4 regions of the Streptomyces sp. 142MFCol3.1 genome follow, and region 2 is predicted to be linked to each of the others. Evidence: riboswitches for the same ligand, from Rfam matches in the RefSeq annotation. Region 2 holds a riboswitch; each other region holds the start of a gene.
The links. Region 2 has a riboswitch for cyclic di-AMP ahead of H305_RS0101680 (M23 family metallopeptidase). Riboswitches for the same ligand answer to the same signal wherever they lie in the genome.

Region 1: linked by a shared signal. The riboswitch ahead of H305_RS0134980 (M23 family metallopeptidase) and the one ahead of H305_RS0101680 (M23 family metallopeptidase) in region 2 are both predicted to bind cyclic di-AMP.
Region 3: linked by a shared signal. The riboswitch ahead of H305_RS0131115 (transglycosylase family protein) and the one ahead of H305_RS0101680 (M23 family metallopeptidase) in region 2 are both predicted to bind cyclic di-AMP.
Region 4: linked by a shared signal. The riboswitch ahead of H305_RS0139605 (transglycosylase SLT domain-containing protein) and the one ahead of H305_RS0101680 (M23 family metallopeptidase) in region 2 are both predicted to bind cyclic di-AMP.

What each region holds. Positions count from the first base shown of each region.
Region 1 covers NZ_AUKV01000031.1:93,447-100,531, reverse strand. Annotated here, with positions in the region: gene H305_RS0134990 (PrsW family intramembrane metalloprotease) at 1-870, shown strand, start outside; gene H305_RS0134985 (aldo/keto reductase) at 917-1,861, opposite strand; gene H305_RS0134980 (M23 family metallopeptidase) at 2,294-3,331, opposite strand; cyclic di-AMP (ydaO/yuaA leader) riboswitch at 3,343-3,497, opposite strand; partial or broken gene H305_RS56495 (SpoIIE family protein phosphatase) at 3,689-4,041, opposite strand; tRNA gene H305_RS0134970 (tRNA-Met) at 4,549-4,622, opposite strand; gene H305_RS0134965 (dihydrofolate reductase family protein) at 4,711-5,856, opposite strand; gene H305_RS0134960 (MarR family winged helix-turn-helix transcriptional regulator) at 5,959-6,462, shown strand; gene H305_RS0134955 (GTP cyclohydrolase II) at 6,660-7,085, shown strand, end outside.
Region 2 covers NZ_AUKV01000001.1:379,738-386,822, forward strand. Annotated here, with positions in the region: gene H305_RS0101665 (TetR/AcrR family transcriptional regulator) at 275-895, shown strand; gene H305_RS0101670 (SIMPL domain-containing protein) at 1,018-1,761, opposite strand; gene H305_RS0101675 (SGNH/GDSL hydrolase family protein) at 1,908-2,693, opposite strand; gene H305_RS0101680 (M23 family metallopeptidase) at 3,050-3,937, opposite strand; cyclic di-AMP (ydaO/yuaA leader) riboswitch at 3,942-4,115, opposite strand; partial or broken gene H305_RS49950 (GH36 C-terminal domain-containing protein) at 4,401-4,748, opposite strand; gene H305_RS0101690 (tyrosine-protein phosphatase) at 4,922-5,719, shown strand; gene H305_RS44190 (DUF6126 family protein) at 5,754-5,870, opposite strand; gene H305_RS0101700 (helix-turn-helix domain-containing protein) at 5,903-6,559, opposite strand; gene H305_RS0101705 (aspartate aminotransferase family protein) at 6,712-7,085, opposite strand, start outside.
Region 3 covers NZ_AUKV01000024.1:100,013-107,097, reverse strand. Annotated here, with positions in the region: gene H305_RS47525 (nucleoside triphosphate pyrophosphohydrolase) at 1-516, shown strand, start outside; gene H305_RS0131135 (globin domain-containing protein) at 705-1,910, opposite strand; gene H305_RS0131125 (cytochrome P450 family protein) at 2,248-3,519, shown strand; gene H305_RS0131120 (transglycosylase family protein) at 3,695-4,669, shown strand; cyclic di-AMP (ydaO/yuaA leader) riboswitch at 4,853-5,016, shown strand; gene H305_RS0131115 (transglycosylase family protein) at 5,020-5,694, shown strand; gene eno (phosphopyruvate hydratase) at 6,182-7,085, shown strand, end outside.
Region 4 covers NZ_AUKV01000046.1:25,119-32,203, forward strand. Annotated here, with positions in the region: gene H305_RS0139585 (CHRD domain-containing protein) at 1-31, opposite strand, end outside; gene H305_RS0139590 (polyprenyl synthetase family protein) at 416-1,426, opposite strand; gene H305_RS0139595 (hypothetical protein) at 1,537-1,842, opposite strand; gene H305_RS0139600 (CocE/NonD family hydrolase) at 1,969-3,996, shown strand; cyclic di-AMP (ydaO/yuaA leader) riboswitch at 4,410-4,601, shown strand; gene H305_RS0139605 (transglycosylase SLT domain-containing protein) at 4,606-5,337, shown strand; gene H305_RS0139610 (Cof-type HAD-IIB family hydrolase) at 5,483-6,292, opposite strand; gene H305_RS0139615 (FAD-dependent oxidoreductase) at 6,497-7,085, opposite strand, start outside.

The sequences.
Region 1 (7,085 bases), on a different contig from region 2:
GGGATCACGGCGACCGGCTTCGCGTTCACCGAGAACATCCTCTACCTCGGCACCGCGTTCGGTACCGACCAGCTCAGCGGGGAGAGGGGGCTCGCCTCTCTCACCGCCGCGACCTTCTTCGTCCGCGTGGTCATGTCACCGTTCGCGCATCCGCTGTTCACCGTGCTGACCGGCATCGGATTCGGCTTCGCGGCGCTGTCCGCGGAACGCCGGCATCTGCGCCGCGTGCTGCTGCCCTTCGGCGGACTGCTGCTCGCCATGGGCATGCACTCCGTCTGGAACGGCTCCTCGACGTTCGGGGAGTACGGGTTCTTCGCGGTGTACGCCGCGTTCATGGTGCCCGCGTTCGGACTGCTGACCTGGCTGGTCGTCTGGACACGGCAGCGTGAACTGCGCACCGTGCGCACGGAGCTTCCGGCGTACGCCGTCGCCGGCTGGCTGACCCCGGTCGAACCCCATGTGCTCGGCTCCATGCGGGCGCGGCGGCTCGCCCGCGAGTACGCGGGGCACCACGCCGGGAAGGCCGCGGCGCGCTCGGTCGCGGAGTACGAGGCGTATGCGACCTCGCTCGCGTTCCTGCGTCACCGCGGCCGCCGCGGCCGTGCCGGCGCCGACTTCGTCGTGCGCGAGCGGGAGTTGCTCGACGAGCTGTGGCGGCGCAGGGAGATCGCCCGGCCCGCCCTGGCGTACGCGGCACGGACGGTCGCGCCGCGGATTCCGGCCCCGCCGTGGCCCGCCCGGGGAAGCGCGTACGGCTACGGGTACACCTGGGCGTACGGACGGCCCGCGGAGCAACCGCAGGGACAGCCGCACGGGAACCCGTACGGCCCGGTGGCCCCGTACCCCGCCTACAACCCCTACCGCACCTAGCGACTGCTCCCGTCGGGCCGACGCCTTCGCCAGACCGACGCCTTCCTCAGGCCGACGCCTTCGTCAGCTTCGCCAGTTCCCCTTCCGTGAGGACCAGGTCCGCCACGCCCAGCAGCGCCGGGAGCTGTCCGACCGTGCGGGCGGAGGCGATGGGGGCCACGACAGTCGGCTGGGCGGCCAGCCAGGCCAGGGCGACCGTGGCGACCGGTGCGCCGTGCGCCTCGGCGACCTCGTCGAGGGCGGCCAGGACGCGAATGCCGCGTGCGGAGTCGAGGTGCTTGCCCGCCCCGGCGGCGCGGGCCGAGTCGACGCTCGCGCCCGGGCGGTACTTGCCCGTGAGGAAGCCGGACGCGAGGGCGAAGTACGGGACGGCGGCGAGGCCGGCGTGGGCGGCCACGTCGTGCAGGGGCCCCTCGTACGTGTCACGCGAGACGAGGTTGTAGTGGGGCTGCAGGGCGACATAGCGCGCGAGGCCCTCGCGGTCGGAGAACTCCAGGGACTCGCGGAGCCGCTCGGGGGAGATGTTGGACGCGGCGATGTGCCGGACCTTGCCCGCCCGCACCAGTTCGTCGAGCGCGCCGATGATCTCCTCGACGGGCACCTCCGGCTTGTCGAAGTGCGTGTAGTACAGGTCGATGTGGTCGGTGCCGAGGCGGCGCAGGGACGCGTCGGCCGCCGCCTTGATGTTGGCACCGGTCAGGCCCGGGTACCGGGGGTGCTGGCTGACCTTGGTGGCGAGGACGACGTCGGCGCGGTTGCCGCGCTTCTTCAGCCACGTGCCGATGAGGGTCTCGGACTCGCCACCCTCGTTGCCGTCGACCCACGCCGAGTAGGAGTCGGCGGTGTCGATGAAGTTGCCGCCCGCGGCGGTGTACGCGTCGAGCACGGCGAAGGAGTGCGCCTCGTCGGCGGTCCAGCCGAAGACGTTGCCCCCGAGGGCGAGCGGGAAGACTTCGAGGTCGGACGGACCGAGCTTGCGGAGAGGAGTCATACCTCACTGCAACACCCTTACCGGATGGGTGTATTCCGCACGCATCTGAAGACACCCGGATGCACCTGACCGGCAGCCCTGACGTCGAGGGGGTTGTCGTCAGGACCGCCGGAGACCGTTGCCGCGGAGGAAGGGGCGCCGCCTCGGCGGACGACGTGTGGTCGCGCCTCAGGAGTGGCGTCCCTCGCACCAGGGTCTGGACCCTCGGATCGGGATGAAGCCCTTGTACCCAGGGCGCGAAGCCCTGGGGTCGGGTGGAGACCCTCGACCCCAGGGTCGGATCCCTGAGCACAAGGGTGAAGACCCTCGGTCAGGAGAGATCCCCCGGCACAAGGGTGGAGCACCTCAGCCTGGGTTCGGTCCCCTCGGCACGAGGGTGAAAACCCTCGGCCCGGAACCGGAGCACCCGGCGCAAGGGTGGAGACGGTCGGCTCAGGGATTGAGGCCCTTGCCCCGCAGCCAGGCCATCGGGTCGATGGAGTCGCCCCCGCCGGGGTGCACTTCCAGGTGCAGGTGCGGTCCGGTGACGTTGCCCGTCGCACCCACGCGCCCGATCACTTCGCCCGTGGTGACCTTCTGCCCGGCGGTGACACTGATCGACGACTGGTGGCAGAACCACAGCTCCGTGCCGTCGTCGAGGGTGAGGACCGTGCGGTAGCCGTACGCGCCGGCCCAGCCGGCCTCCGTGATGGTGCCGCCGTGGATCGCCTTGATGAGCGTCCCGGTGGGCGCCGCGAAGTCGAGGCCGGTGTGGTAGCCGGAGGACCACATGGAGCCGGCCTCACCGAAGGTGGAGGTCAGCGTGTACGAGGAGGTGGGCAGCGAGTAGCTCTTGGCGAGCTCGGCGAGGCGCTCCGCCTCGGCCTTGGCCTTGGCCTCCTCCTCCGCCTTCTTCTTGGCGGCGGCGGCCTTGGCCTCGGCGGCGTCCTGCTGCTTGGCGGCGGTCTCGGCGGCCTGCTTCGCGGCGGCCGTCTCGGCGGCCTCCTGGGCCGCGCTGTCGACCTGATCCTGCTGAGACTCGGCCTGCTGCATGATGCGGGCGCGCAGCGCCTCACCGGCGTCGGCGCTGCCCTGCGCGGCGTCCGCGGTGGTCAGTCCGGCGGTGGTGAGGGGGGTGCTGGAGCCCTTGGGCGCGCTGGATCCGCCGTCGGAGATCAGGGCCTTGGCGGACTCGGTGACCGAGGAGAGGTCGGGCAGGGAGATCGAGACCGGCGGCTTGCCGGGCGCCGCGGTGGCCATGCCACCAGCGCCGACGGCGGCTATGACACCGACACCGAGGACGGTGGAGCTGCGCGCGAGTCCTCCGCCGCGCTGCTTGCTGACGCGGTGCCGGCCGCGGACGGGACGGACGGAATCCGCGGTGGGATTCCACTCCTCCCAGGGGCCCTCGTCGTTGCCGTACGCGTAGCCGATGGACTGGGTTTCGTCCGCCGCGAACGAGGTTGGCTGGGCAGGCCGGTTTGACGCCACGTGGGCGCGCTCCTTTCCTTCCTTCTCGCCTACCGGGTTAGCTGACGGGTTCGGAGCAGGAAGGTCTCCTACGTGCGTCCCTCACGGATATGACCGCGAAGAACGCCCGATTCACCCCAAGTTAGTGGTTCCCCGGTTCCCTTGCGGGATTCGGCGCGTGCGCACGGAGCCGCCTCTTGTGACGGCTGGGACGACCGCGCTGCGTTATCGAACGTTAATAGACGCGGGCCCCGGATTCCAAGCCGTTCGGATTGATCGTTAACGCTTTTGGCCTGGACTTTGGGGGCACCACCGCCGGAAACCGGGCGAGTTGACCGCACCTCGTAAACACGCCTTTCCCTGACGGTACGTCAGTCGTTATGCGGAGGGGTACGGTCCGGTCACCCCGGGTGACAACGATCGGGGACGTCGTACGGCGAGCAACGCCATGTCGTCCGTCGTGCCGCCTCCCGCGTGCCGCCGGACCTCCCCGGCCAGGACGGTCAACAGGGCGTCGGGACCGGGGAATACGCGTCCGGCGAGACGCGCCGCCGGGTCGTAGAAGTCCCCGCGTCCGTCGCGCGCCTCGGACAGACCGTCGGTGTAGAGGAGCAGCGTCGCGCCGTGCGGGAACTTCTCGCCCACCGCCCGTCGGGCCGGCCGTCCAACTCGCCCATCCCGAGCGGCAGTGCCGACGGCGCGCCGTCGAGCGTGACGAGCGTGCCGGCGGCGACGGCCGGCAGGCCGGCGAGCGCCGTGCTCAGCAGCGTGTAGAGCGGTGCGGCCACCAGCGGGGCGGCCGTGAAGAAGGGGGCGGCGGCGAACTCCGCCGCGGTCAGGTAGTCGTAGAGGACCCCGGCGACGACGAGCAGCGCGGGCGGCGTCTTGACGAAGGTCCGCACGGAGGAGACCCCACGCTTCCCGGTGCCCGCCGGGCGGGGCCGCGGGGTGTCTCCGACGCCGGGGTCGGGCACGGGGTCGCCGGGCAGCCGTCCACCGGACCGGTCGTACGGGCCCATGGCCACTCGCCGCTCGCTTCCTGCTCGCCCCACCCGTCCAGATATCCCGGCACGCGGGCGGGCAGCGACCGATGTGGACCGACCGGGGGAACGCGCCAGGTCGTGACCGGCCGCCAACAGGGGGCGCGGCAAGGACGAGGGGAAAGACCGAGAACCGGGAAGGGCCGGGGGAAAGACCAAGGGCCGGACTCGTCATTCCGAGTCCGGCCCTTGTTTCAGTAGCGGGGACAGGATTTGAACCTGCGACCTCTGGGTTATGAGCCCAGCGAGCTACCGAGCTGCTCCACCCCGCGTCGTTGAAACCAGTGTACGCCATCCGCGGGACCCGAAGCACACACGTCTGCCCCCGCCCCCGCCCGGCGTGTCGCGCGCGGCCGGGGGCTAGCCGAGAAGGTGCCGGTTGGGCGCCTTCGCCCGCTCCTCGAACTCCGGCAGTTCGAGGACGTCGACGCCCGCCGCCGTGAGCAGCCCGCTCCCGTCGGCCTCGGCGACGAACGTGTCGGGCTCGCGCCACGCGGTGACCACGCGCCGCACTCCGGCGTCGAGGATCAGCCGGGCGCAGGGGGCGGGCCGGGAGGCGCGTCGGGCACACGGCTCCAGGCTGCTGTACACGGTGGCGGAGGCCAGTCGGGGGTCGGCGGGGTCGATCTTGGCGAGCGCGGCCTCCTCGGCGTGCACGACGGGGTCGTCGCCCTCCCGGGAGTGACCGCGGGCCAGCTCGGTGCCGTCGGCCGCGACCACGACCGCGCCCACGCTGAACGCCGTCTCCGAGGGCGGGCACTGCGCGGCCAGCTCGCAGGCGAGGGCCAGCCACTGCCGGTCCGCGGCACCGGCGAGCTCCCCGGCGCCGGGTGCCGTGGGGACGTACCGGATGAGGACGACGTCTCCGACGGCCCGCGTCTCCACGAGGCGCATCCGCCCGGGGGGATACGCGCCCGGGCCGAACAGCCGCGGCGCGTCCGGCTGGCCCACGAAGAGCGGTGCGACGGCGAGTTGCAGCTCGTCCGCGAGCCCTTCGAGCATCAGCTGGGTGTGGACCCGCCCGCCCCCCTCGACCATGAGGCGGCGCACGCCGCGGACGTCGTGCAGGTGCTCCAGCAGCGCGCGCCAGTCGAGCTCGGGGCCGGTGGAGACGATGTCGATGCCGAGGTGGTCGAGTCCGCGCAGGGCCTCGGCCGCCCGGCCCGCCCCCTTGTCGGTCGTGTAGACGGCCTTCTCGCCGCCGGTGTGCCAGAACTGCGCCGCCGGGTCGAGGTCGCCGGACCCGCTGACGGTGACCTTCAGCGGATACTCCGGGCGCCCCGCGGCGATGCGTGCCGCGCGGCGCTCGGCGGAGTTGACCAAAAGGCGCGGGTTGTCCGCGCGGATCGTGCCGGCTCCGACGAGGATCGCGTCGCTGGACGCCCGCACCTCGTCGACCCGGTCGAAGTCGGCCGCTCCCGAGAGCAGCAGCCGCTCGGGGCCGGTGTCGTCCAGGAAGCCGTCGAGGGAGACGGCGGCGGACAGCAGGACGTAGGGATGGGGCATGGGAGACGCACCCTCCGGCTCTAGGCGGTTCGAACCGGCTCGCGGCGGCCCGGCCCGGCTGACTCAGTGGTTCAACTTTTAAACAATACCTAGACTGGCGGCATGACGACCCGCTGGCTCTCCCCCGCCGAACAGCGCGCCTGGCGCTCGTACGTCTCCGCCTCCTCGCTCCTGGAGGACACGATCGACCGCCGGCTCCAGGCGGAGGCGGGCATGCCGCACCTTTACTACTCCATCCTCGCCATGCTCTCCGAGGCGCCGGACCGGCGGCTGCGCATGACCGAGCTGGCCGAGCTCCTGAAGATCACCCGCAGCCGGCTGACGTACGCGGTGACACGGCTGGAGAACGACGGGACGGTGCGCCGCGAGGGCTGCCCCACCGACAGGCGCGGCCACGTGGCGGCCCTCACCGACGAGGGCATGGCCGTCCTGGAGCGGACGGCGCCGGGGCACGTGGAGACGGTGCGGGCGGCGCTCTTCGACCATCTCGCCCCGGAGCAGGTCGGCCAGCTGGAGGAGATCTGCGGGGCCATCACGCGGGCGATCCAGGGCGAACGGGCCGGAGCCTGCGGGGAAGATCTGCCCTGGCGGCGGCGTTCTTCGTGAGGTCCGCGCGAGACGCGCGGAGTGGGGGGACACCCGAGTCGGCACCGGCCTCGGGCCGCGCCGCAGGGCACATCGGGCGCCACGCGGCACGGAACGCATTGCTTGAACTTTAAAGCACCATGTATTGTCTCCCTCCGAGTGCTTGCTTCAAATCTGAAGCACCCGTCGGGAACGAACCCGCTGGACGGAGAGACAACATGCGCGACTACCCCACCGCCACGGTGCGCACCCGCGTCCGCGTGCCGCTGCGCTTCGGTGACGGCTACTCCGTCGACGCGGAGCTGGTCACCTTCCACGGCCTCGCCGACGAGCAGGAGCACCTGGCGGTCGTGCTCGGCGAGCCCGGGGCCGATCCGCTGGTGCGGCTGCACTCCGAGTGCCTGACCGGCGACGTCTTCGGCTCGGCCCGCTGCGACTGCGGCCCGCAGCTGCGCGAGGCGGTGGAACGGATCGCGGACCGCGGAGGCGTGCTCCTGTACCTCCGCCAGGAAGGCCGCGGGATCGGCCTCTACAACAAGCTCGACGCGTACGCCCTCCAGGACCAGGGCCTCGACACGTACGCCGCCAACGCCGCGCTCGGGCTGCCCGAGGACGGTCGCGACTACACGGCCGCCGCCCAGATG
Region 2 (7,085 bases):
GCACCTCGAGGAGGCCTTCACCGGCCTCAATGCCTTGACACACACCTGACGCCTACTGACTGAATGAACAGTCAGTAGGCGCGGTGCTGTGGTCGCCGCCGTGCGACGGTGTCAAGGGGTCCGGCATCAGCCGGGCGGGCGGGTCCACGGGTCGAGGTGCGGGCGCCGGGGCGGGCGGACGCCCGGCCGAGGATGCCGCGTTCGCGTGCCTGGAGGGGCCCCGCGATGGCGCCCTGCGCCCGTATCACCGGGGGCGAGGGACTAGGGTTGCGGCGTGGCGAGAGTGCGGTTGAGCGTGGCGGAGCGGCGCGAGGAGTTGCTGCGGGCCGCCGTCGAGCAGATCCAGGCGCGGGGTGTGGCGGCGGTGCGGATCGCCGATGTGGCCTCGGCGCTCGGGGTGAGTAACGCCCTGGTCCTGTACCACTTCTCGACGAAGGAGAAGCTGGTCGCCGCGGCCTTCGCCCACGCGGCCGAGGACGACCTCGCCCATCTGCGCAAACTTCTCGGCCGACGCACCACCGCGCTGCGCCGGCTGCGGACCGCGGTGCGCTGGTACGCGCCGACCGGGCAGGCCAAGGGCTGGCGGCTGTGGATCGAGGGTTGGGCCGCCGCGCTGCGCGAGCCCGCGCTGCGGGAGGTCACGCGTGACCTCGACAAGCAGTGGAAGGCCGCGCTCACCGAGGTGATCGCGGAAGGCGTGGCCGCGGGCGAGTTCCACTGCCCGGACCCGACCGGCGCGGCGCTGCGGCTCACCGCGCTGCTGGACGGTCTGGCCGTGCAGATGACGGCGTACGCGGGCGCGGTGTCACGGGCGCGCACCCACGAGTGGGTGGACGAGGCCCTTGCGCGCGAACTGGGCCTGGAGCGGGCCGCATTGGTGGCGGCGGTGCGCTGAGCCCCGCCCCCTGCGGGAGCGACTGCCGGTCCACGCCTCACCTCGGCGCACGACTGAGCCCTGAGCGCCGGCCACGGTGTCCCTGCCGGAGCCGTCCTGGCCGAGCGGTCCTCGGCGACGGCTCAGCGGAGTTCGTACACCGCCATGACCGTGATCGTGTCCCGGATCTCTCCGGGTGCGACCGGCACCGTCCCGCCCTGGTCGAAGGCCGCCGCGGCGATCGGGACCGGACGGGACTCGCCGCCGCCGTCCTCGGTGAGGGACACCAGGCGGCCGAGCCGGTGGCCGCCCAGGCGCGCGTACTGGAGTGCCTTCTCGTGCGCGTCCTCGTACGCGGCCTCGCGGGCGGCGGTGTGCAGCGGGGCGGGGTCGGCCACGTCGAAGACGACGGACTGGATGCGTCCCGCGTCCCCGGTCGCGTCCGTGACCGCCTGGAGGACCCTGCCCGTGGCGGCGATGTCGCGGACCTTCACCGAGAACGACTGCGCCGCCTCGTAGCCGGTCGACTCGGAGGTCCCGTCGTGGATCTCGTGGACCGGCGACAGCGAGAGGCTCGCGCTGCGGATGTCCCGTTCCTCCACACCTTGGGCGCGCGCGGCGGCGAGCAGGGCGTTCGACGCGGTGGTCTGTGCGGCGAGAGCCTCCTTCGCCGTCTTCGCGGTGGCCGCGACGCCCATGCCGAGGACGGCGACGTCCGGTGTGGCGGTGGCGCTGCCCTGTCCGGTGACGGTGACCGTGGACGGGGTGGACTCGGCGGCGTCGCCGGGGCGGGCCCCCAGCGCGAGGGCGGGGGCCGCGGCGGCCTGCGGGAGGGCGAGGGCGAGGAGGGTCGCGGCGAGTGCGGTGGACACGCGGCGGGCGGGCATGGAGGTCTCCTTCGGGCCCCCTCGGGACGCGGGGGCGGTTCGCGGTCATCCCAGCACCGCGTGCCGCGCTCCGCCCCACGCCACTCCCGGGCCGTCACCTCACTGGTCGAGCCGCCCGCGGGGGAATCCGCCGGCGCCGGCGCGGCTCAGGCGACCGCCTCTATGCGCATCTTGATGTCGTCCGGGGAGAGGGCGCCCTTGGCGGCCACATGGTCTCCCGACGACTCGCCGCGCAGCCGGCGCCCGATCCACGGGACCAGGTACTCGCGCGCCCAGTGGATGTCGTCGCGCCGCACTTCGAGCGTGCCGCGGGGCGGCAGCGGCGGCCAGGGCTGGTCCGGATCAGCCGGCACGTCGAGACCGAGGACCTGACCGGCGCGGAGCGCCACCCGGGTGTGCCCTTCGGGCGAGAGGTGCAGCCGGTCGCCGTCCCAGGCACGGCGGTCCTGAACCGTCTTGAGGGACCAGAGGTCGAGCACGGGGCAGCCGTAGCGGTCCGCGATGGCACGCACATGTCCGTTGTACGTGGCGATCTTGCCGCGCAGGTGCTTGAGCACGGGCACACCACGGGTGTCGAAGCCGGTGGTCACCATGACGGTGCCGACGGCGGAGGTGAGGTCGGCGATCGCGCGCTCGAAGCGCTCCGCGACCTCGTCGGGGTCGGTGCCGGGCCGGATGATGTCGTTGCCGCCCGCACAGAAGGAGACCAGGTCCGGGGCGAGTTCCTTGGCGCGCCCGAGCTGGTCCGCGACGATCTGGTCGAGCAGTTTCCCGCGCACGGCGAGATTGGTGTAGTTGAAGTCGCCCTCGGCGCGCCGGTCCGCGAGGAGCACCGCGAAGCGGTCGGCCCAGCCCACGAAGGCCCCGTCCGGACCGGGGTCGCCGACGCCCTCGGTGAAGCTGTCCCCCACCGCCACGTACGACCCGATCACTGATCTGTTGTCACTCTTCGAATCGTCTGCCACGTCGGACCATGATTCACCTTTCGATGTGAGCTACGCGACCGTAAGGAAGGGTTGACGGATGGTGATATAAGACACTCGTCAAGTATTGGTCAATCCGGAATAGGGCCCTGATCAGGAGCGTTGACCGAGTCCGCACGCGGAGGGCCGCAATCCGGCACCGGTGGCGCCGGATTGACGAGTCGACGCACCGAAGGCCGGACCCCGGGGATCGGGGGTCCGGCCTTCGGAGGGGGTCCTGCCTCGCGGACGGCGGGTCCCGCCGTCAGGAGCGGGACCCGCCGTCCGCGGCAGGAAGCGGCGGGCGCCGGGGACTGCGTGAGGTGTCAGCCGACGGCGACACCGTGCGAGCGCAGGTAGGCGACCGGGTCCACGTCCGAGCCGTAGTTCGGCGTGGTGCGGATCTCGAAATGCAGATGCGGTCCGGTGACGTTGCCCGTCGCACCGGAGAGGCCGATCTGCTGGCCGGCGGCCACGGTCTGACCCGCCGACACGGACAGGGCCGACATGTGGGCGTACTGGGAGTACTTGCCGTCGGCGTGCTGGATGACGACCTGGTTGCCGTAGGCGCCGCCCCAGCCGGCGGAGACGACGGTCCCGGCGGCGATGGACTTGATGGTGGTGCCGGTCGGGACCACGAAGTCCACGCCGGTGTGGTAGCCGCTGGACCACATGCTGCCCGCCACCTTGTAGGAGGTGCCGACGCTGCCGCCCGCGACCGGCAGCGTGTAGCCCGAGTAGCTCTTCGCGGCGGCCTGGGGGGCGGGGGCGCCGGCGGTCTTCGCGGCCGGAGCGCCGGCGGTCTTCGCGGCCGGAGCGGACGACTGGGTGGCGCCGGCGGACACGGCCTTCGCGCCGATCGTCAGCTCCAGGCCCGGGTGGATCAGTGCCGGGTCGCCGCCGATGGCTGGGCGGTTGTCGGAGTACAGCTTCTTCCAGCCACCGCGGACGCTCTGCTCGTCGGCGATCTTCGAGAGATAGTCGCCGGCCTTGACGCGGTAGGTCTTGTTCCCGGCGACCTTCTTCGCCGCGACGGGAGCGGCGGCCACGGCCTTCCCGGCCTTCTGCGCGACGGTGGCGGCGGGGGCCGCGGCATGGGCGCCCGTGGCGCCCAGCAGGGGCAGCACGAGTGCGGCGCCACCGGTTGAGGCGACGGCGATCGAGCGGGCGAGGCGGGGGGACTTGGGGCGGCGGTGCTTACCCTTCGCGGGCATGACGAGTTCCTCTCCGGCGCCTGCGAGGTGAGCTGTCGGGTGCGGGCTGGAGATGCCCGGCCACGCGTCGGCGCGGCTGTACCCCGAGCCGTTCCGGAGACCGGAACAGGCATGGAACCTTGGGTCCCCCGCTCCTGCCGTGTGCGGGTCTGTGTGCGGATTCCGGCCGGCGGCAGGATTAGGCGTCCGTCCGGAGTGAGGGCGAACGTAAGCGAGACGAGAGCGCATCCACAACCAGGAGATTTCTTCGCGCGCCCACCTTTCTTGATCCATGTCGGAAATGCCCGTCACACTCCGTGAAGAGATGATCTTTTCTCCCCCTCAACCGGCCCGTGGGTACGGGCGCGTTGCGAAAAGCGGGCCGCGACGCATCGTCACGAATATGACGCTGCTCACGCGGCCCACCGCATGGCGCCCCAATCCAGGGCCAGTTGGAACGAAGGTCCCGATTCCGGCAGAACGGTCATATGCGGTGCAGTCGGACTACCGCGGCATCGAGGTCTCCTCGCAGGCCTGTCCGCAGTCCGTGGTGCAGCAACACTGCACCACGATGGATTTCACCCGTTTCGCGGCATTCGTACGCCTGCGCCGGGTCGAGTCCGCGCAGTCGGAGCGGAGCTGTCGGCTCGCCGTACCGCTGGGCCTGGAGCCAGGCGAGCACCACCGTCTCGTCGCCGTGGACGTATTGCACGGCACTCAGGCCGCCCTCCGGAGGGCGCAGACGGTAGAGGTCCCCGCGCTGCACGACAGGGCGGATCTCCTTGTAGAGGCCGACCCATTCCCGCGCCTCGGCGAGCTCCTCCTCGCTCCACGCGGACCTCGATCAGATACCGGCATGTTCCCGGCGGCCGTGCCCCGCGGGCAACGCCTGTGGACAACTCATTGCCTCAGGAACCCATGTCGTATGGTCGAGAGCGCAACCCGCCGACACACGCCACCGGGCAGGACCTGGGCGGCACCGGCGGCCGAATGTGAGGAGTCCACGTGACGCAGCAGGTCCCGTCGACCGAGCCCGAGCTGGCCGGAGTACGCAACTTCCGGGACGTGGGCGGCCTGCCCACCGTGGACGGCCGACGGGTGAAACAGGGGCGGCTGTACCGCAGCGGCCACCTCGCGCACGCGACCGAGAAGGACGCCACGTTCCTCTCCTCACTGGGCCTGCACACGATCTTCGACTTCCGCAACGCCTCGGACCAGAAGCTGGAGGGCCCCGACGTCGACCTCCCCGGCGTACGGAACGTGAACCTTCCGCTCACCGACCCGGCCGACGGCGCGGAGTTCTGGAAGATGGTCCGTGACGGCGACCTCGACCAGCTGCGCTCGATCCTCTCGGACGGCAAGGCCGCGAACCGGATGGTCGTCTCCTACCGCACGATCATCAAGGAGCGCACGACGGAGCACTCCCAGGTGCTGCACTCGCTGGCCGAGGACAGCGTGCCCGCGCTGATGCACTGCGCGGCGGGCAAGGACCGCGCGGGCCTGTCCATAGCCGTGACGCTCCTCGCCCTCGGTGTCGAGCGCGACGCGATCGTCGCCGACTACCTGGAGTCGAACGCCAAGCACCGCCGCTACAAGGTGCACCGCAGCAGTTCCGCCCCCTCCGCGTACTCCCCGGAGGTCATGGAGCTGCTCAGCCCCCTGTTCGACGCGCGCGCCGAGTACCTCACGGCGGCCTTCGAGACCATCGAGGAGACCTGGGGCGGCGTCGACACCTACCTGGAGCAGGCGCTGCGGGTCACCCCGCAGGTGCGGGACCGCCTGCGCGAGCGCCTGCTCGACTGACGCGGCCCTGGACCGGCCCTGCGGCCCGGCACGTCTACTGGCCCTGCGCGCCCAGCGTGAAGAGCAGGTAGATGAAGGCCGCGAAGAGGTGGCCGACGGCGACGTAGATGATCAGCCTCACCCACAGCGCCCGGGGGAACTTCTCCTCCATGGACTTGCGGGGACCGGTCGGAGTGGGTTCGGTCATGACGGCTCTCCCGGGGTGAGGTGTCCCGCCGCCGGGCCGAGGCACAGCGCGGCGGTCGGACTTTGCAACAGGGTGTGTACGAAGAGGAGCTCGGCCCCGCCGGGGTCGGCGGCGGCGATGCGGTGCGGGGTCAGTGAGTCGAAGTGCGCACTGTCCCCCGGCGTGAGGATGTGCGCGGTGTCCCCGAGGCGCAGACTCAGTCGCCCGGTGAGGACGTACAGCCACTCCTCGCCGGGGTGGACGCGCACGATGTCGCCCTGCGAGCCGTGCGGGACGTGCACCCGCAGGGCCTGCATACCGCGGCCCGGGGCTCCGGCCTGCCAGTACGTCCAGCCGCCGGCCTGTGTCGGCTCCATGTCGGCGGCGCGCACGATCGCGTGCCGCTCGACGACCGTCTCGCCCAGAAGCTCGGAAACCGTCGTACCGTAGACGCGGGCGAGCGCGAGCAGCATCGGGAGCGAGGGCTGGCGCTGCCCGGTCTCCAGACGGGAGAGATGGGCGGGTGAGAGCCCGGCCGCGCGGGACGCGGCCTCCAGCGTCAGGGCGGCACGGCGGCGCAGTTCGCGCAGCTGGGGCGCGACGGCGGGGAGCTCGGCGGCAGGCCCCTCTGCCGCTTGCGGAGTGGAAGGGTCGCTACCCTCGACAGGGTTCATGCCCTCCATTGAGCCGCACTATTACCTTTGGGGCAAATTTCTTGCCTTTGAGGCAAACCCGCCCGCCCGACCTGGCTCAGCGCACCGGCGGCGGGCTCGTCGGGGGAGCCCGCCCCGGTACGGGCGCCCGGCGCGGTACGGCGACGGCACCCCTAGCGGTTGGCCACGGCCTGCTTCACCAGCGTCTTGCCGAAGTCCCACATCAGGCCGCCGCCGCTGTGCGCGTCGTCCATCACCGCGGTGAAGGCCTCCACGAAGCGGTCCACGTCCCGTTCGCCGATGATCAGCGGCGGGATCAGTTTGATCACCTCCAGATGATCGCCCGAGACCTGTGTGAGGATGCGGTGGCGCTGCAGCAGTGGCACGACCACCATCTGGGCGAACAGCCCCTTGCGGGCGGCCTGCAGCATGGTCCAGCGGCTGCGCAGCTTCAGCGACCTGGGACGGCCGAACTCGATGCCGATCATCAGCCCCCGGCCGCGTACGTCACCGAGCAGTTCATACCGGTCCACGAGCGCGCCGAGCC
Region 3 (7,085 bases), on a different contig from region 2:
GTCGAGGCGATCGAGGCCGGTGACCGCGACGAGCTGCGCGAGGAGCTGGGCGACGTCCTCCTCCAGGTCGTCTTCCACGCCCGTATCGCGCAGGAGGGCCGGCCGGAGGACGGCTCCGAGCCCTTCTCCATCGACGACGTGGCCGGCGGCATAGTCGCCAAGCTGATCCACCGTCATCCGCACGTGTTCGGCGAGGAGACGGCCACGACGCCGGAGGAGGTCAAGGAGCACTGGCTGCGCACGAAGGCGGTGGAGAAGCAGCGGACGTCCGTGACCGAGGGGGTGCCCCTGGGGCAGCCCGGACTGGCGCTGGCCACGAAGCTGGTCTCCAGGGTGCGCACGGCGGGCCTCGACGTCGATCTGCCGCGCGGCGAGGGAGTGGGGTACGAGCTGCTGGCCGTGGCCGCGCGCGCCGAGGCCGAGGGAGTCGACCCGGAGGCGGCGCTGCGGGCTGCGGCACGCGCCTACCGCGACGCGATCCGCACGGCCGAGGGCTCCGCCCCCGACGCCGACTGACGCACCGGCCCGCACCGGGCCGCGGCCATGTCTGCGCCGCGGTCGCATCCGGGAGCGCGGTCGCGTCCCTGCCGAGGCACGTCCGGGCGGAGTCGCGTGGCGGAGGCACCGCCCCACCGGAGTCACGTGCCGGCGGGGGCACGTGGGGATCGGAGGCACGTCCCAGCCGCGGGACCGCCCCAGCGGAGTCACGTCCGGGCCGTGCGGCCCGACGGGTTGTGCCAGCTCGGCCGTGGGCGGCCGAGCAGCCACTCCGCCGCGCCCAGCGGCCGGGGCTGCCCGGCCGGCCCCGGCACGTCGTGGAAGATCCGCTCCAGGGGCGTGCCGAGGGCGGGAAGGATCTCGCAGACCTCCTCGACGAGCTCGGGAGGCCCGGCCAGATAGACGTCGTGCCGGGCCCAGCCGGCCCGGTTGCCCAGCGCGGTCAGGAGGCGTTCGGTCGCCTGCGTCCGCGGGCGGCCGGGCGCGGGCGTGATGAAGGTGACGGCGAGCCGGGGCAGCCGGTGCCGTAACCGCTCCACGGCTTCACGGCCGTACAGGTGCTCGATGTCGCGGGCGACCAGGAACAGCCGGGCCTCGTGCGACGCGTCGAGCTGTTCCAGCAGCGCCTTCACGAGAGCCCAGCCCGTACCGGCCGCGATGAGGGTGACGGGCCGCTCCACGGAGCTGCGCAGGGTCAGCTCGCCGCCGGGCGCGCTCAGTCGCAGGATGTCGCCCTCCCGGGTCTGCCGGACGAGGGCGGTCGACAGCACCCCGTCCTCGACCCGGCTGACGTGCAGATCCACCGTGTGGTCGGGGCGGGGGGCGTTGGCCAGCGAGTAGGGCCGCCAGACGCCCGGCAGGTGGGGGACGTTGACGCCGACGTACTGGCCGGGGGAGTAGGGCAGTGGTCGCCGCGGCCGCAGGGTGAGGACGACGAGGTCGTCGCCGTGCCGCGTCCTCGCGGTCACCTCGGCGTCCCACCAGGGCGGTTCACCGCGGTGCTGCGCCTCCCACGCGCCCTGGAGCATCAGGTCCGAGATCGCCTCGTACGCCTCGCACCAGGCCTTCTCGACCTCCGCGTTCCACGCCGAGCCCGCGACGGCGGCGAACGCGGCGATCAGGCTCGCTCCGACGGCCGCGTAATGCTCGGGCTCGGCGAGGTACTTGCGGTGATCACGGCCGAGTTCCCGCAGATAGTCGGGCAGTCCCGGGTCCTCCAGCCGCTCCGTCACATGGGCGAGCGCCGCGAACAGCCGGTCCCGCTGCCGCTCCATGTCCTGCGGGAGGTCCAGCGGGAACAGCGCGCGAAGGTCCGGACGGTGGCGGAACAGATGGGAGTAGAAGTACTTGACCGCGAACTCGGCGCGCCTCTCGACGACCGCGAAGCTGGATCGGAGTATCTCGGGGTCCACCGCGCGAATGTATGGACTCGTCGAGCCGCGTGGTCAAACAGCAGGCGATTTACGGACAGTCCGGATGAAGGGAACGCGGCACCCCGACGGCCCGGTGAGCGCGGCACCCCGCCGGCCCGGTGAGCGCGGCTTCCCGTCGGGGGCGGGCGGCACCCGAGCCCGGTGCACGCGGCCCCCGCCGGCCGTCCCCGGCCGTGCCGCAGCGGCGGACCCGGACCGTGTGCGGACGCGAGCCGCCCGCCGCGGGAGCGTGCACGCGGCCGGTGCGCGCCGTGACGGCCCTCCCCGGCCGCCGGTCGGTCCCGGCACCTCCGGGCGCTGCGGATACCGTCGGGGAGTGACCGAGCCCCACGCCTTTGCCAGCCCCGCCCCCGAACTCTTCACCTGGGAGTTCGCGACCGACCCCTACCCGGCGTACGCCTGGCTCCGGGAGCACGCCCCGGTGCACAGGACCCGGCTGCCCAGCGGGGTGGAGGCCTGGCTCGTCACCCGGTACGCGGACGCCCGGCAGGCGCTCGCCGACCAGCGGCTGTCCAAGAACCCGGCCCATCACGACGAACCCGCCCATGCCAAGGGGAAGACGGGCATCCCGGGCGAACGCAAGGCCGAGCTGATGACCCATCTGCTGAACATCGATCCGCCGGACCACACCCGGCTGCGGCGGCTGGTCAGCAAGGCGTTCACCCCGCGCAGGGTGGCGGAGTTCGCGCCTCGCGTGCAGGAGCTGACCGACCGGCTGATCGACCGGTTCGCGGGCGAGGGCTCCGCGGACCTCATCCACGACTTCGCGTTCCCGCTGCCCATCTACGCCATCTGCGACCTGCTCGGCGTCCCCCGCGAGGACCAGGACGACTTCCGGGACTGGGCAGGCATGATGATCCGGCACGGCGGGGGTCCGAGGGGCGGGGTGGCGCGGTCCGTCAAGAAGATGCGCGGCTATCTGGCCGACCTCATCCACCGCAAGCGGGAGGCGCTGCCCGAGCACCCCGCACCCGGTGAGGACCTCATCTCCGGACTCATCCGCGCCTCCGACCACGGCGAGCACCTCACCGAGAACGAGGCCGCCGCGATGGCGTTCATCCTGCTCTTCGCGGGATTCGAGACGACGGTCAACCTCATCGGCAACGGCACCTACGCCCTCCTCACCCACCCCGGGCAGCGGGCCCGCCTCCAGGCCTCCTTGGCCGCGGGGGAGAGGGGACTGCTCGAGACCGGGGTCGAGGAACTCCTGCGCTACGACGGGCCGGTCGAACTCGCCACCTGGCGGTTCGCCACGGAGCCCGTGCGGATCGGCGGACAGGACATCGCCCCCGGCGACCCCGTCCTCGTCGTCCTGGCGGCTGCGGACCGTGACCCCGCACGGTTCGAACAGCCGGACACGCTCGACCTGTCCCGGCGTGACAACCAGCACCTCGGATACGGCCACGGCCTTCACTACTGTCTCGGCGCGCCGCTCGCCCGTCTGGAGGGGCAGACCGCGCTCGCCACGCTCCTCACCCGCCTGCCCGATCTGCAACTCGCTGTGGATCCGGCCGATTTGCGCTGGCGCGGCGGCCTCATTATGCGTGGATTGCGGACACTTCCGGTGGAGTTCACGCCGATCACGTAGGCATGCCGCGGAACGGCGTCCCGACGTCCGGCGTGTGACGGTCCGTCACATCTGTGATCTTCACGTGATCTGTGCTGCATCGACTTGTGACAAGCGTTCGAGTACGGATACGTTCACCCAGCAAGGCGGCCCATCTGCCGCTGTAGTCACCTGCTGTCACGCGAAAGGCTTCCGCATGCTCTCCGGGAACGGCCGTCACCGTCGCCCCCGTCAGGCCCCGGCCCTCATCGTCGCCGCAGGAGTGACCGGATCGGCCATCGCGATCCCGTTGCTCGGCGCCACCAGTGCGAGCGCCGCCGACGGCACCACATGGGACCGGGTCGCGGAGTGCGAGAGCGGCGGCGCCTGGAGCGCCGACAACGGCAACGGCTACTACGGCGGCCTCCAGTTGACCCAGGACAACTGGGAGAGGTACGGCGGTCTCGTCTACGCCCCGAGCGCCGACCAGGCCAGCCGCTCGCAGCAGATAGCCATCGCCGAGAAGGTCCTCGACGGCGAGGGGCTCACGGCCTGGCCGACCTGCGGGCCGCTCTCCGGGCTCAGCAAGAACTCCGGTCACGTCGAGGTCGACACGGGCCTGGGCAACGGCTCCTCGAACGAGGGCGGTTCTTCGGACTCGTCCGGTTCGTCCTCTTCATCTGATTCTTCCGACTCCTCTTACCCGTCCGGTTCGTCCTCCCTGACCGACACCTCGCGCGAGGGCGGGAACTCCACCAAGTCCGACACCTCGTCCGACGGGGGCTCCCAGGACTCGGACCGCTCGGACCGGGCGACGCCCAAGAGTGATGAATCGGGCAAGTCGGGCCGGAGTGACGAGTCTTCGGAGGCGTCCGAGGGCGGCACGGGCGGAGCCGGTCGCCACCGCGGTGACAGCGCCGACGAGGACGCGACGGAGGGCGCGGGTGACGCCCGCGAGGACGGCGCTCCGGGACGGCACGCCTCCCGCGACTCGGGTTCCGCGCGTGAATCGGCCGACGGTTCCTACACCGTGCGCAACGGCGACAGCCTCTCGACGATCGCCGACACCCTCGACCTGCCGGGCGGATGGTCCGGGCTGTACGACGCGAACAAGAAGACGGTCGGCGCCGACCCCGACCTCATCCTGCCCGGTCAGAGCCTTGCAGTTGATGCCGAATCGGGCGAAAAGTAGCGGGAGTTCGCGTCACGGTTCGCCGCGGAATGTCCGGTTTGGCGTGAGTGAGAGATGAGTCTCAGAGGCCCTGATCGTCTTTGGAATTCCGTCGATCGCATGCCTACGGTCGTGACCGCTCGCCACAGCGGGCCCCGACGGTCGCAACGCCGAATCCTGCCGACAGCCGTACGGGAACAGTCGACGCGTCAAGCGCCGTGGGCAGGAGCGGGGGACCCAAGGTAAGTGCCGCGACCGGTGGTTGAACCGGGAGCGGCTAGGGGTGGAGCCGAGCGCTGGAGCGCACGGCCGGGCACTCACCCGCCCGAACCCGACAGCTCACCTCGCAGGCGTCGGTGAGGGGATCCTCCATGCTGTTTTCCGACAAGGGCAAGCACCGTCGTCCGTCCAAGGCCGCACGTGTCGCCGCCCTCGCCGGTGTCACCGGTGTCGCCATCGCCGCTCCGCTGATGGCCGCCGGCAACGCCTCCGCCGCCACCGCGTCCGAGTGGGACGCCGTCGCCCAGTGCGAGTCCGGCGGCAATTGGGCCATCAACACCGGCAACGGCTACTACGGCGGCCTGCAGTTCTCCGCCTCCACCTGGGCCGCGTACGGCGGCACCGCCTACGCCGGCACCGCCGACAAGGCCTCCAAGGCCCAGCAGATAGCCGTCGGCGAGAAGGTCCTCGCCGCGCAGGGCAAGGGCGCCTGGCCGACCTGCGGCACGGGCCTGTCGAGCGCCACCTACAACGGCGGCACCGCCGACTCCGCGTCGAGCACCCCGAGCACCACCACCCGTACGACGGAGCAGCCCGCCTCGCGTTCCGCCGAGCGCCCGGCCGCCGAGAAGACCGTCACCACCCCGGCCGGCGAGAAGGTCAAGAAGGGTGACGGCGAGTACAAGGTGGTCAAGGGCGACACCCTCAGTTCCATCGCCGAGAAGAAGCACGTCAAGGGTGGCTGGCAGCAGCTGTTCGAGCTGAACAAGGACATCGTCGACGACGCCGACTTCATCTTCCCGGGCCAGCAGCTGCACCTCGGCTGACGGCCCTCGCGCGGCGGCCGCGGCCCCCCACCGGCCTCCGTGCCCCCGTCCGCGTCCGCAGCCCCACCTGCGGCCGCGCCCCCACCGGGCGTGTGCGGTCCGGACCGGCGTCCACGCCGTCCGATCCGCACCGCCGGCCGCGGTCCGGCACAGGTCCACGAAGGGTCTCCGCCGGCCCATGGCTCTCCCCTCGAGGAGGTCTCCACACCGGAGGCCTCGTGAGGGCCCCCGTCCCCACGGGCTCCCCGCCCCGGCACGTGTTCCCCCGCACGCGCCGGGGCGGGGCTTTTCGTGCGGGGTGGTATTTCATGTACGGGGCAGGTTTTTGTTCCGTTCGGAAACAATTTACGCTCGGTTCTGCTCAAGGGGTGGTCGTCAGGCTGGCCGATCCCCCCGAGGCGGTTAGGCTCATGTCGCGAAGCCGTCCCAGGCTTCGCGCCGTGCCGGGCCCGGTGTCCGGCGTACCCGCGTCACATCCCAGAAGGAGATGCTCGTGCCGTCCATCGACGTCGTCGTAGCCCGGGAAATCCTGGACTCCCGAGGCAACCCCACGGTCGAGGTCGAGGTCGGCCTCGACGACGGCAGCACCGGTCGTGCCGCCGTCCCGTCCGGCGCCTCCACCGGTGCCTTCGAGGCCATCGAGCTCCGCGACGGTGACCCCAACCGCTACCAGGGCAAGGGTGTCGAGAAGGCCGTCCTCGCCGTCATCGAGCAGATCGGCCCGGAGCTCGTCGGCTACGACGCCACCGAGCAGCGCCTGATCGACCAGGCGATGTTCGACCTGGACGCCACCGACAACAAGGGCTCGCTGGGCGCCAACGCCATCCTCGGCGTCTCGCTCGCCGTCGCGCACGCCGCCTCCGAGGCGTCCGACCTCCCCCTCTTCCGCTACCTGGGCGGCCCGAACGCGCACCTGCTGCCCGTTCCGATGATGAACATCCTGAACGGCGGCTCGCACGCCGACTCCAACGTGGACATCCAGGAGTTCATGATCGCCCCGATCGGCGCGGAGTCCTTTTCCGAGGCCCTGCGCTGGGGTGCCGAGGTCTACCACACCCTCAAGAAGGTGCTGAAGACCAAGGGCCTGTCCACCGGCCTCGGCGACGAGGGCGGCTTCGCCCCGAACCTGGAGTCGAACCGCGCCGCGCTCGATCTCATCCTCGAGGCCATCAAGCAGGCCGGTTACATCCCGGGCGAGCAGATCGCGCTCGCGCTCGACGTCGCCGCGTCCGAGTTCTACAAGGACGGCAAGTACGAGTTCGAGGGCAAGTCCCGCTCGGCCGCCGAGATGACCGAGTACTACGAGGAGCTCGTCTCCGCGTACCCGCTGGTCTCCATCGAGGACCCGCTGTACGAGGACGACTGGGCCGGCTGGAACGTCATCACCGAGA
Region 4 (7,085 bases), on a different contig from region 2:
GGCGCGTACTGATCGTGGCGTTGGATCCCATGATTCTGTTTTCTCCCCGTACCTCAGCCGACGCCCCCTGCGTCAGCTTCTGGGCATGAGTACGGACACGATCCGACCCTGGACTCATTCCAGACAAGTGACGCACGTCACATTCCAGGGCCCCGAGCCCGAGACCAGGCCACGAGCCGAGCGTGGACCCAGGCAGAAGCGCGGACCTGGGCCAGAGTATGGGCCGTGCCAGGGGCCGGGGCGTGGACCGCGGCCAGGGCGGACGTGACCGAGGCCAGGACGGACCGCTGCCGGGGCCAGGGCGGACCGTGGCCGGGGCCAGGGCGGACCGTGGCCGGGGCCAGGACGGACCGTGGCCGGGGCCAGAGCGGACCGTGGCCGGGGCCAGAGCGTGGACCGGGGCCGGAGGACCAGGTCAGCCGGCCCGGTGCACCACCGCGTCCACCAGCTCCACGAGCGCCGCCTTGGCATCACACTCCCGCAACGGAGCCAGCGCCGCACGCGCCTCCTCCGCGTACCGCACGGTGTCCCGCCGCGCCTGCTCCAGGGCCGGGTGGGACCGCAGCCGGGCCAGCGCCTCGGCGTGCCGGGCGTCGTCGGTGAGGTCGGAGTCGAGCAGCTCGCACAGCGCGATGTCGTCCGCGAGCCCGAGCCGCTCCGCGCGTTCACGCAGCCGGAGCACCGGCAGCGTGGGGATGCCCTCGCGCAGGTCCGTGCCGGGCGTCTTGCCGGACTCGTGCGAGTCGGACGCGATGTCCAGCACGTCGTCCGCGAGCTGGAAGGCGACACCGAGACGCTCCCCGTACTGGGTGAGCACGTCGACGACCGTCTCGTCGGCACCCGACATCATCGCGCCGAACCGGCAGGCGACGGCGACCAGCGACCCGGTCTTGCCGCTCAGGACGTCGAGGTAGTGATCGACCGGGTCGCGCCCGTCGCGCGGCCCCGCGGTCTCCAGGATCTGCCCGGTGACCAGCCGTTCGAAGGCCTCGGCCTGGATGCGGACCGCCTCGGGCCCGAGGTCGGCCAGGATGTAGGAGGCGCGGGCGAAGAGGAAGTCGCCGGTCAGGACGGCGACCGAGTTGCCCCAGCGGGTGTTGGCGCTCGGCACCCCGCGCCGCACGTCCGCCTCGTCCATGACGTCGTCGTGGTACAGCGTGGCGAGGTGGGTGAGCTCGACGACCACCGCCGAGGGCACGACACCCGGCGCGTAGGGATCACCGAACTGCGCGGCGAGCGTCACGAGGAGCGGCCGGAACCGCTTCCCGCCGGCGCGCACGAGGTGCTGGGCGGCTTCCGTGATGAAGGGGACCTCGCTCTTGGTGGCTTCGAGCAAACCCTCCTCGACAGCCGCCAATCCGGCCTGGACATCGGCTTCGAGAGCCTGGTCCCGCACGCTCAGCCCGAACGGCCCGACGACGGTCACGAGAGGTTCTCCTGTCTGCTGACGATCACATGGCGAAACTCGGTCGATCATTCGGTCGATGACACGGTTTGTCGATGTGTCGCTGCCATCACTCAAGTCAGCGTATCCGGTCACGTTTCGATCACCACGAGCGCCCACCGTCCCCCGGCCGACTTGGCTCCGGTGGGAGGCACCTCCATGCCCGGGCGGTATCCGATCACCAACGGTATGTTCACGATCAGCCGATACCCGGCGACATGTGGCGATACGTTCTGATGTAACCGGAAGTAGGTGACCGTGTCCCGAACCTGCGCCGAGCCGAGCCCGGCGGCCGGCCCTCGTCGCCGACCGGTCGGCATCACCTGGCCGGACGCACGCACACGGCGGAACACATCCTTTCGGTGGACACCGCGCACGGCGCCGCCCACCGAGGTCACCTGCACGCACCCCGCGCGCCCCACGCACCGCAAGGGCCCGCCGGGCCGCCCCGACAGGCCACGCCCCACGACCGTGCCGAACCGCCCGAGTCCCACGGCTCCGCCGGGTCCGGGAGCGCGATGACCATACACATCCGTACCTCCTTCCCGTACGAGACCGCCCACGAGGACCTCTGGATCCCTCTCCCGGACGGCACCCGTCTGTACGCGCGCGTCTGGCGCCCGCTGACCGAGGAACGCGTACCCGCTCTCCTCGAATACCTTCCGCACCGCCTCACGGACCGGACCGCGCCCCGCGACTGGCAGCGCCACCCCTGGTACGCGGGCCACGGCTACGCCTCCGTCCGCGTGGACATCCGCGGACACGGCAATTCGGAGGGCATGCCGGCGGACGCGCACACGCAGGAGGAGCTGGACGACGGCGTGGAGGTGGTCAACTGGCTGGCCGCCCAGCCCTGGTGCACCGGCAACGTCGGCATGTTCGGCATCTCCTGGGGCGGTTTCGTTTCGCTCCGGATCGCGGCTCTCGCACCCGAGCCGCTCAAGGCGGTCGTCGCGGTCTGCTCGACGGACGACCGCTACGACAACGACGTCCACTACACAGGAGGTTCCGTACGGGCCGCCGGCCTGCACGCCCGGTCGGCCGCGACGCTCGCCTCCGCCGCCCTTCCCCCGGACCCGGCACACGTGGGCGAGGTGATGTGGCGGGACATGTGGGTGAAGCGGCTCCAGGCGGTGGAGCCACCGGTCCACACCTGGCTGGAGCACCAGACCCGGGACGCGTACTGGCGCCACGGGAGTGTCCGCGAGGACTACGGAGCGATCCGGGCGGCGGTCCTGGCGGTCGGCGGCTGGCACGACCCGTACCGCGACACGGTGCTGCGTCTGGTCGAGCACCTGCCACCCGATCGCGTACGCGGAGTGATCGGCCCGTGGTCGCACCAGTACCCCGACCGGGACCGGCCGCCCGGCCCTGCGATCGGCTTCCTCCAGGAGACCCTGCGCTGGTGGGACCACTGGCTGCGCCCCCCGGCGACGTCCGGCCCCGGCCCCGGCCCCGGCCCCGGCGGCATCATGGCGGAGCCGCTCCTGCGCTCGTACGTCATGGACGCGCGTCCTCCGGCGACGACGTACCCGGTGATCACCGGCCGCTGGGTGGGTGATCACGTCTGGCCGTCGCCCTCCGTGACCCGGGTCACGTACGCGCTCCAGGGCGACCCGGTGGCGGTGCGCTCACCGCAGCACACCGGGGTGGACGCGGGCCGCACCGTCCCGCGCGGCCACGACGCGGACCTGCCCCCGGACCAGCGGGAGGAGGACGCCCGGTCGGTCTGCTTCGAGTTCGAGGTCACGGAGGAGACCTGGGTCCTGGGCCGCCCGGCGGTCCGGCTGCGGCTGACCTCGCACTCCCCCCGGGGCCAGGTGATCGCCCGGCTGTGCGACGTGGCTCGCGACGGCGCCTCGACGCTCGTCACCCGGGGCGTGCTGAACCTGTCGGCGCGCCACGGCAGCGACCGCGCCACGGCGTGGGTGCCGGGCGCGACGGAGGACGTGCTCGTCGAGCTGGACGCCATCGGTCACGCGTTCCCGCCCGGGCATCACGTCCGGCTCGCCGTCTCCTCCGCGTACTGGCCGTGGGTCTGGCCACAGCCCGGCACGGAGGCCGGCTTCACCCTCGACCCGGCGGCCTCTGTCCTCGAACTCCCGGTAAGGGCAAGGGAGTCGGACCCGACGATCGCCTTCGAGGAGCCGGAGCAGTCCGCACCCCTCGGGGCGGTCTCCCCCGCGACGCTGGACGAGCCGCGTCCCGAACGGCTCCTCGTGCACGACGTCGCCAAGGGCGAGTGGCGCCTGGAGACCGACCTCCCTCACGAAGGCACCCGTATCCACCCGGACGGCCTCGAAGTGACCGAAGACGTCCGGGAGTCGTACGCGATCGACGAGTCCGGCCCCATGTCGGCGCGAGTCCGCTCGGACTGGTCGATCCGCTTCCACCGGCCAGACCTCGCCTGGGACGCCCGTGTGGCGACACGATCGGAACTCGCCTGCTCCGAGGGTGAGTTCATCGCCACCAACGAGGTCGTCTGCAGGGCCGGCGACGAGGTGGTCTTCCACCGGACGTGGGAGAAGCGGATCCCGCGCACGGCGGGCTAGGTCCGCCGCCGCCCCGGCCCTGCCCGGCGGGGCGGCCGGACGCGCGGCCACCGGGCCCAACGGAAACCCCTGCACCCTGTCCGAGTTGCCCGAGTTACCCGACTCGCAGCCTCCGGCCCATCACCCCTCCCCGATGTCCGAATTGCCCTACTCGCACCCATGGTCGCCGGGGCGTGATGTCCGAGTTGCCGCTCTTGCCGCTTTGGTTGGCTTTGGTCTCGTGAGTTGGGTCACGTACACCCTCGACCGGGAATTTACGCCGCCCTCACAGAATCCCTTTGCTAAAGGCAAGTTGAGGATCCAATTCCGGTTGAATCGGACGTATTGACACTACCTTAATCAGGCGAAAGCGATCTTCGTCCGAAATTCAGCCCTTGTTCCCGACATGTGCTCTCGCATACGTTCACCTCGATCCGGGCGGATCGCCGAATCCTGCCGCCGCCCGAACCCACCCACCCACGCACACACGGCAGGAGCGGGGGACCCAGGCAAGCCGTCGATCCGGACAAACCGGAACGACTAGGGGTTAAGCCGCATACAGAGCGCGGCCGGGCACCTCCCCGCCCGAACCCGACAGCTCACCTCGCAGGCGCCGGAGAGGAAACCGCCATGTCCGGACGAGTCATGAACCGCCGCTTCAGGACCAGCCCCTTCATCACCCGTGGCGTGCTCGCCGCCGGTGTGGGCGGAGTCGCCCTCGCGCTCCCCCTCCTGAGCGCCACCGGCGCCCAGGCCGCCACGCCGACGCAGACTGTCCAGGCCACCGTCCCCCAGGTGCAGCTCCTCACCTACACCGTGGTCGCCGGCGACACCCTCCAGACCGTCGCGAAGAAGAACCCGTCGTGCGGTGGCTGGCAGGCGCTGTACGACGCGAACAAGGCCGTCATCGGCCCCGACGCCGCCCACCTGCGCCCGGGACTGGTGCTGACGGTGGGCACGAAGAACCTCGCGACCGGCGTGGTGTCCCCGCTGACCAAGGCCGCACCGGCGGCAGCGGCCCCCGCCTCCGGCAAGACGTACGCCAACAACCTCGACGGCTGGATCAAGCACTCCCTGGACATCATGGCCAAGGAGCGCATACCCGGCACGTACAACGGCATCCACCGCAACGTGATGCGCGAGTCCTCCGGCAACCCCCGCGCCATCAACAACTGGGACTCCAACGCCGCCGCGGGCATCCCCTCGAAGGGTCTCCTCCAGGTGATCGACCCCACCTTCAAGGCGTACCACGTCCCCGGCACCTCGATGGACCCGTACGACCCGGTCGCGAACATCACGGCCGCCTGCAACTACGCCGCGGCGAAGTACGGCTCGATCGACAACGTCAACGGAGCGTACTGACCCGGCGACAGCGGCACATCGCCGATTGGGGGCGCGCGGCGGACCTCCGCCCGCGCCCCGAATCGAGATTTTTGTCCGTCTTCCCCCGCTTTTCCCTTGGGGGATGCCTGCGCCTCGGCGGGACGTCCGCACCGCGACCGGACGTCTACACCCCGAAGAGCCGTTCCAGCACGACCGCGATGCCGTCGTCCTCGTTCGACAAGGTCACCTCGTCGGCCACCGCCTTCAGTTCGGGATGCGCGTTGGCCATGGCGATCCCACGGGCCGCCCAGTCGAACATGGGGATGTCATTGGGCATGTCGCCGAAGGCGAGGGTCTCGGCGGGCGCGAGACCGAGGTGCGCCGCGGCGAGGGCGAGACCCGTCGCCTTGGTCACACCGCATGGCTGGAGTTCGACGGTGCCCGGCCCCGACATGGTGACCGTCGCGAGCGAACCGACCACCGACCGTGCCGCCCAGGCCAACTCGTCATCGGTCAGGGAAGGGTGACGGAGCAACACCTTGCTGATGGGTTCCGTCCACAGGTCGTCGCGCCGTCGCACCCGTACCGCCGGGAGCGTCGGGTGGGGCATCACGTAACCCGGCTCGATCAGGGTCAGCCCGTCCACGCCGTCCTGGTCCACCGCCGCGTACAGCAGGCCGACTTCCGCCTCGATCTTGCCGAGCGCCGTCTCCGCCAGTTCCCTGTCCAGGGTCACCGACCACAGCATCCGGTCCGCCCCGGCGTCGTACAGCTGCGCCCCCTGCCCGCACACCGCCAGTCCCTCGCCGCCGAGTTCGTCCAGCAGTGGACGCACCCTCGGTGCGGGACGGCCCGTCACCACGAGATGCCGGGCACCCGCCTCGGCCACCCTCGCCAGCGCGGCCCGCGACCGGTCGGAGAGGGTGTCGTCGCCGCGCAGCAGCGTTCCGTCCAGGTCAGTGGCGATGAGTGAATATGCAGTCGGAGCGGCCATGATCCGAAGAATACGGATCGCACGACTCAACGGCCCCCCGTGAACCGGACAACGTCCGGTATCCCGCCCGCAACGCCCTTCACCGTCCGGACGACAGGGGCGGTTCGCCGTACAACTCGTGCGCGCGGTACGCGAAGGTGGCCTCTTCCCCAGCCGTTCAAGGGCGAGGGGCGCCGCCTCGCCCGCGGCGCCCCTCGCCCCGACTCACCCGTGTGCGGCGGCCAGATGTCCGGCCAGCCGGGGCGAGGCGAACTCCGTCCCGCACACGAACCGCATCACCGGCCCGTACGAGGCCGCCGCCGGCAGCCCGGTGAAGTACAGGCCGCGGACGGAGGAGCGGTAGCCCGCGCCCAGCCTCGGAGTGCCCCGGCTGACCGCCAGTTCGGTGCGCAGCTCGTGCCCGAGGAAATCCATCGCTGCGATGTCGACGCGATAGCCGGTGGCCGCGACGACATGGTCGGCGAAGAGCTCCTCGGCCCGGCCCCCATGGGTCCGGACGGTCAGGACGGGGCGGCCCTCGCGCACCTGGGCGCGGACGATCCGCTGGACCTCACTCACCTCGACCTTGCCCTCGAAGCGGTCGCGCAGCCACCAGGCGCCGAGCGGGCCGAGCACCCGGCGCACCAAGTAGTGCCGGGCCCACTCGGGCAGGTAGCGATAGGGCTGCGGGTAGTAGCTCAGCGCCCACAGGGACCAGGCGCGGCCGAAGGGGGACTCCGGGCGCAGCCTCGGCTGGTTCCACGGGGGCGCGCCGAAGTCCACGGCGCCCCTGCCGCGGGACACCACCCGCACC